Regions from separate parts of the Glutamicibacter sp. NPDC055354 genome, predicted to be linked through region 2. Evidence: riboswitches for the same ligand, from Rfam matches in the RefSeq annotation. Region 2 holds a riboswitch; the other holds the start of a gene.
The links. A riboswitch is a leader RNA that binds a small molecule or an ion and turns the genes downstream of it on or off. The one in region 2 is predicted to bind glycine.

Region 1 (3,412 bases), 440 kb from region 2:
AGGCGCCCTTCCAGGTCGGCGATCAGCTCGCGCCAGCCCTCGGTCTGCGCTGCAGGCGCGTAGGGGTGGATCGAGGCGAATTCCGGCCAGGTGATGGATTCCATTTCGGCGGCCGAGTTCAGCTTCATGGTGCACGAACCCAGCGGGATCATGGTGCGGTCCAGGGCCAGGTCGCGGTCCGAGAGCCGGCGCAGGTAGCGCATCATCTGGGTTTCGGAGGAGATGGTGTTGAAGATCGGGTGGGTCATGAAGTCGCTGGTGCGCACCTGCCCGGCCGGGATCTCGAAGCCTTCCGGAGCCGAGAGCTCTGCGCCGAAGACCTCAAGCAGGGTCTTGACTACGCCCGAGGTGGTGGCTTCGTCGGTGGAGATGCCCACCTGGGTCTCGCCCACCTTGCGCAGGTTGATGCCTGCTTCGATGGCCTTGGCAATGATGGCATCGGCGTTCTCGACGTTCACTACAACGGTGTCGAAGAAGGAGTCCGATGCCAGGGTGTAGCCGCCGGAAACCAGCGAGCTGGCGATGACCCGGGCGTGGTTGTTGGCGCGCGAGGCGATCTGCTTCAGGCCGGCTGGGCCGTGGTAGACGGCGTACATCGAAGCGCAGATGGCCAGCAGGGCCTGTGCGGTGCAGATGTTGGAGGTGGCCTTTTCGCGGCGGATGTGCTGCTCGCGGGTCTGCAGGGCCAAGCGGTAGGCAGGGACTCCGGCGTTATCGGCCGAAACGCCCACCAGGCGTCCTGGCATGGAGCGGGTCAGGCCATCGGCCACGGCCATGTAGGCAGCGTGCGGTCCGCCGAAGAACAGCGGCACGCCGAATCGCTGGGTGTTGCCCACGGCGATATCGGCACCCTGCTCGCCCGGAGGGGTGATCATGGTCAGGGCCAGCAGGTCGGCAATCACGGTAACCATGGCGCCGGCTTCCTTGGCGGCTGCGATGATCGAAGCGTGGTCCGCGATCGAGCCGTCGTTGCCAGGCTGCTGCAGGACGATGCCGGAGATCTCGCCCTCTGGCAGGCCTGCGGAAAGGTCGGCAATCTCGACTTCGAAGCCCAGCGCGTCAGCGCGGCCCTGCACGACCTTGAGGGTCTGCGGGAAGATGTTGGAGTCCAGCACGGTCTTGCCCTTGGACTTCTTCTTGTTGGCGCGGCGCATCATCAGCACGGCTTCGGCGGCAGCGGAGGATTCGTCCAGCAGCGACGCGTTGGCGATGGGCAGGCCGGTCAGGTCCATGACCATGGTCTGGAAGTTCAGCAGGGCTTCGAGGCGGCCCTGGGAGATTTCCGGCTGGTACGGGGTGTAAGCGGTGTACCAGGCTGGGTTTTCCACGATGTTGCGGCGGATCACAGCTGGGGTGATGGTGTCGTAGAAGCCCTGGCCGATCATCTGGGTCTTCATGACGTTCTTCGAGGCAAGCGCACGCAGGTGGGCTAGGGCTTCGGTTTCGCTCAGGGCATCAGGGATTTCCAGTGCGGAGTCCTGGCGGATGTCTGCCGGAACGGCGGTGTCGATCAGTTCTTCCAGGCTGTCGTAGCCCAGGGTCTGAAGCATGGTGGTGACGTCGGAAGGACGTGGGCCGATATGGCGTGAAACGAATTCAGTATTCGCTCGTGCCGAAGTCTGCGTGATGGTCATGGTGCTGGTATCTCCATGGGATCTGTCTTGGCGCATGCCAAAGGAAGGTCTTTTTACCTCCCCATCCCTGTTGCATAACCTGAGAGTTTTACGCATCCAGCAAACCAAGCCGGGCACTTGCACCTTCGGTGAACCGGAACGGGCCGGTTTCTTTCCAGAGTTGCCTCATGATGGCGGTACGGGTGCCTGAGAGTTTCCTGGGGAGGAATTGCTCCTACGGCGCCCGTCCATGGTGTGAACGGGACTCTCCCGCCATCCGTCTATGGCGCGCGCTGCCGGCCGGAGACCTGCAGCACACCACCATGTTACCTGCCCCGCCCCCAAGGTCAAACAGGAGCGGGGTCCGGAAAAGTCATAAATGCGTTCAGTTGGCGTCGGCAGTTAAACGGATGTAATCAGGATATTTCGCTGACAAGGAATCACCCGACGAGGTGCCGGTGATCCGGCGCTTGACCCACGGAGCCAAATGCTCTCTGGCCCAGCCCAATTCCTGCTTCAGCTTTTCGCCGCGCGAGTTCACGGCCAGTTCCGGCAGGGACGGCTGCTGGATCCTGGAGGACCAGTTTCCCTCGGTGATCCGATGGGTGCCGAGCACGTCAAGGACCTTCGAGGCCATCAGCGTGTGGCCCAGCTCGTTCATGTGCAGCCGATCCACCGCCCAGTAGCGCAGATCGGAGAATTCGCGCCACCGCCAGTAATCGGCGATCACCGCGCCGTACTCGTCCGCGATTTCGCGAACCTTCTCGTTGTAAATGGCCGTGCGCGGACGGGTCTTGGAGAACAACGGTGATTCCACGGTGTCGAAACCGGTGAACAGCACGACCGCGCTTCCGGCTTCGGCAAAGCGGCGCACCATGCCTTCATAGCCGCGCATCAGCGCATCCAGGTCCGCCTTCGGGCGCAGGATGTCATTGCCGCCGGCATAGATGGTGACCAGGTCCGGGGCCAGTGCGAGCGCCTGGTCCAGCTGCTGGTTGATCACCTGCCCGATCTTCTTGCCGCGCACCGCCAGGTTGGCGTATTCCCATTCGCCTTCGGCGCAGAGCACTTCCGAAACCCGGTCCGCCCAGCCGCGGACCTGGTTGGGCCGGGTCGGATCCACATCGCCAACGCCTTCGGTGAACGAGTCACCTAGTGCCACAAACTTCTTCACTTCGCTCCTGCTTCGTTCCATTCCCGATGGGTTTACTACGCGTTGCTGCCGGCAGCCTGGGCCGACATGTTCTTCTGCATGATCAGCTGGCGGGCCAGCTGGCTGAGCTTGACTCCGGTGGAGATCTCCTTGGCGCCTTCATTGCGCGAGGGGATGAATCCGAAGCCCAGCTGGTGGGCTGGATCAGCAAAGGCCAGCGAGGAGTTCGCACCGTCATGGCCGTAGGCGAAAATCGATCCGTAGTTGTTGCGCGCGGTGGCCTTCATGAACCCCAGGGCGAAGGCCTGCAGCAGCCCGTTGGTCCGGTCATGGCCGTAGACCAGTTCGGTGGAAACCTGGGACCAGGTGTCGGCGGTGAGGAATCCGCGGGTGGCGCCCAGTGCCGGCACGGCACCGAATGAGGCGGCATAGATTGCGGCCAGTCCTTGGGCATTGGCGACCGCGCCCATGGATGCGGGGCCCAGTTCGCGCACCTGAGGCGCGTTGGCCAGTTCGTGCCAGTTGTAGACCGGGCCGTTTTCCAGCGCGAAACCGGAGGCCGAGTTCACCGAAAGCCCGGCCGGGGAGAACGGATCGAAGAATTCCGGTGCGGCGTCAGCGCCCGGCAGTACATCGCGGTAGCGCG
Region 2 (3,412 bases):
GCCGTGCTGGTCATCGCCTGCCCCTGCGCATTGGGCCTGGCGACCCCGATCGGCTTGCTGGTCGGTACCGGCCGCGGCGCGCAGCTGGGCATCCTGATCCGCGGCCCGCAGGTCCTGGAAGATACCCGCAAGCTGGACACCATCGTGCTGGACAAGACCGGCACCGTGACCACCGGGGTCATGGCCCATCAGGGCACCCGGGCCATCGACGGAGTCGATCCCGATGAGGTCCTGGCCTTGGCCGGTGCCGTGGAACACCATTCCGAGCATCCGATCGCCCAGGCCATCGCCAAGGCCGCAGCCGGCTTGGGCCCGCTGCCCGAAGCCAGCGACTTCGATTCCGATCCGGGCGGCGGCGTGGTCGGCACGGTCAACGGGCATCGCGTTGCCGTAGGCCGCTTCAGCTGGCTCGAAGCCCAGGGCGCGTCCTTGGATGACTCCGCCAAGGCCATGCTCGCGGAAGCCGAGCAGGCCGGCGCGACCGCCATCCTGGTCGCGGTGGACCAGCAGTTCCAGGCAGTGATCTCGGTGGCGGACAAGATCAAGGACAGCTCCGCAAAAGCTATTGCCGAACTCCAGGAGCGCGGCCTGCGCGTGGTGCTGCTGACCGGCGACAACCAGTCGGTGGCTACCGAGGTTGCCGCCCAGGTAGGCATCAAGGCCGAGGACGTATTCGCCGGGGTCTTCCCTGCCGGCAAGGCCCAGGCGATCACCTCATTGCAAGAGCAGGGCAAGGTCGTGGCCATGGTGGGCGATGGCGTGAATGACGCGCCAGCACTGGCGCAGGCCGACCTCGGCATCGCCATGGGCTCGGGCACCGATGTGGCCATCGAAGCCGCGGACATCACCCTGATGGGTAACGACCTGCATCAGGTCACGCAGGCCATCGACCTGTCGGCCCGAACCCTGTCCACCATCAAGATGAACCTGTTCTGGGCTTTCGCCTACAACACTGCCGGCATTCCGATTGCGGCCCTGGGCTTGCTGAACCCGATGATCGCCGGAGCGGCCATGGCAGCCAGCTCGGTGCTGGTGGTACTGAACTCGCTGCGGCTGCGACGGTTCGGGAAGTAGCCCTCCGTACCTCCCCACGCGGGGCATCGGTTGAACCGATGCCCCGCTTTGCCGCATCCATGCCCTTGCTTCCCGAATCATTACGAAGCGGAGAATCCCCCATTTCGCCAGCCACTTTCCACGATTGGCGTGGCCAAGCGGTTATCCGGGGCCCGAAGTGTGAAATCGCGACTTGCACCACGTTCATTTTTCTGCGCATACTGTGATGGCAATCACCACATATGCCGTTGATGCGTGGCGGGAGAGATCCGCTCACACCATGGGCGGGCGCCGTAGGAGCAATTTCCTCCCCGGGAAACTCTCAGGCACCCGTACCGCCACGACGAGGCAAATCTGGAAAGCAGCGCGGCTGTACCGCGCTCACCGAAGGAGCAAGCTTCGCCCAGTATTCGGGCCGAAGTGAAAACTCTCAGGTAGACATACAGATTGGGGAGGGACCAAGAACAGTGCCGCACCGAGCGCACCGGTTTCGAGGTACTCCCCGTGGCTTACCTGGCTCCTGCTCCCTGCGCAGCTTGCTAGGCACGCCAGCTGGCCCCCTCCCTATCGGATGTGCTCATCGAAGCGAGTCCCTGTGCTCCAAGCCATGAAGGCTTGGAGGCAGGACACCTTCGGGGCGTCACGCCACACTCCTGGAAGGCAACCAGCATGAGTACCACCAGTTCTGATCCCACTCTCGAGCGCGGGCTCTCCAATCGTCACATCCAGCTGATCGCCATTGGCGGCGCTATCGGCACCGGCCTGTTCATGGGCTCGGGCAAGACCATTTCGGTCGCCGGCCCGTCGGTCATCTTCGTTTACATGATCATCGGCTTCATGCTCTTCTTCGTCATGCGCGCCATGGGCGAGCTGCTGCTGAGCAACCTCGAATACAAGACCTTCGCCGACTTCGCCGGGGACCTGCTGGGCCCGTGGGCGGCGTTCTTCACCGGCTGGACCTACTGGTTCTGCTGGGTAGTCACCGGCATTGCCGACGTGGTGGCCATCGCCCACTACGTCGCCTTCTGGTGGGGCGACCTTCCGCTGTGGATCCCGGCGCTGGGCTGCATCGCACTGCTGCTGGTGCTGAACCTGGCCACCGTGAAGGCCTTCGGCGAAACCGAATTCTGGTTCGCGCTGATCAAGATCGTGGCCATCGGCGCGCTGATCGTGGTCGGCTTGGTCATGGTCATCACCGGCTTCGAGCACGACTCGGCCACCGCTTCCTTCTCCAACCTGTGGACCGAAGGCGGCATGTTCCCCACCGGCTTCATGGGCTTCGTCGCCGGCTTCCAGATTGCGGTGTTCGCGTTCGTGGGCATCGAGCTGGTTGGCACGACCGCGGCGGAAACCAAGGACCCCGAAAAGACGCTGCCCAAGGCGATCAATTCGATCCCCATCCGCATCCTGTTCTTCTACGTCGGAGCCTTGATCATCTTGATGACCGTGGAACCGTGGAACCTGTTCTCCGCCGAGCAGTCCCCGTTCGTGGGCATGTTCGCCCTGGCCGGCCTGGCCGGTGCGGCAGGCATCATCAACTTCGTGGTGCTCACCTCCGCGACCTCCAGCGCCAACTCGGGGATCTATTCGACCTCGCGCATGCTGCGCGGCCTGTCCATGGAAGGCGATGCGCCCCAGGGCTTCGCCAAGCTTTCCAGTCGCAAGGTGCCGAAGAACGCACTGATGTTCTCCTGCATGTTCCTGCTGGCAGGCGTCGCATTGCTCTACAGCGGCGACTCTGTGATGGGTGCCTTCACCCTGGTCACCACCGTCTCGGCCCTGTGCTTCATGTTCGTGTGGACCATCATCCTGCTCAGCTACCTGGTCTTCCGCGCACGCCGCCCGCATCTTCATGATGCTTCGAAGTTCAAGGTGCCCGGCGGGGTTGTCATGCCCTACGTGGTACTAGGCTTCTTCGGCTTCATCCTGTGGGCACTAACCACCCAGGCCGATACCTTCAGCGCCCTGCTGATCACCCCGGCATGGTTCCTGATCCTGGGCGCAGGCTACCTGTACATCCGCCGCAACCCCCAGCACCAGGCACTGCGCGCCGCGCACCTGGCGAAGGTGGCGCACGAACGCTATGAGGCCGCCGCCTACCGCGATGCGAAGTCCTTCTCCAAGCTTGAAGCGGAAACCGCCGCACAGGTTGCCGAGGACATCCGCCAGTAGCCCGAGCACTTGACAGCTGTCTCAGCCGGGCCCCGGCATCACCCGATGCCGGGGCCTAACTGCATAGTCGCTGGGATCGCTACCGCGATAGCCGGGGTCGATGCGATCATGATGGCAGGCAGCAACCACTTGCATAGTCCGACCCGCTGCCGCTTGGAGGAGAGAACCATGGCATCAACCGGTCCGT

Region 1: linked by a shared signal. The riboswitch ahead of gcvP (aminomethyl-transferring glycine dehydrogenase) and the one ahead of cycA (D-serine/D-alanine/glycine transporter) in region 2 are both predicted to bind glycine.

What each region holds. Positions count from the first base shown of each region.
Region 1 is NZ_JBSHMB010000001.1:1,572,706-1,576,117, forward strand. Features, by position in the region: gene gcvP (aminomethyl-transferring glycine dehydrogenase) at 1-1,634, opposite strand, end outside; glycine riboswitch at 1,799-1,896, opposite strand; gene ACWICV_RS07355 (GDSL-type esterase/lipase family protein) at 1,999-2,775, opposite strand; gene ACWICV_RS07360 (serine hydrolase domain-containing protein) at 2,823-3,412, opposite strand, start outside.
Region 2 is NZ_JBSHMB010000001.1:2,008,224-2,011,635, forward strand. Features, by position in the region: gene ACWICV_RS09315 (heavy metal translocating P-type ATPase) at 1-1,074, shown strand, start outside; glycine riboswitch at 1,303-1,401, shown strand; gene cycA (D-serine/D-alanine/glycine transporter) at 1,723-3,225, shown strand; gene ACWICV_RS09325 (4a-hydroxytetrahydrobiopterin dehydratase) at 3,394-3,412, shown strand, end outside.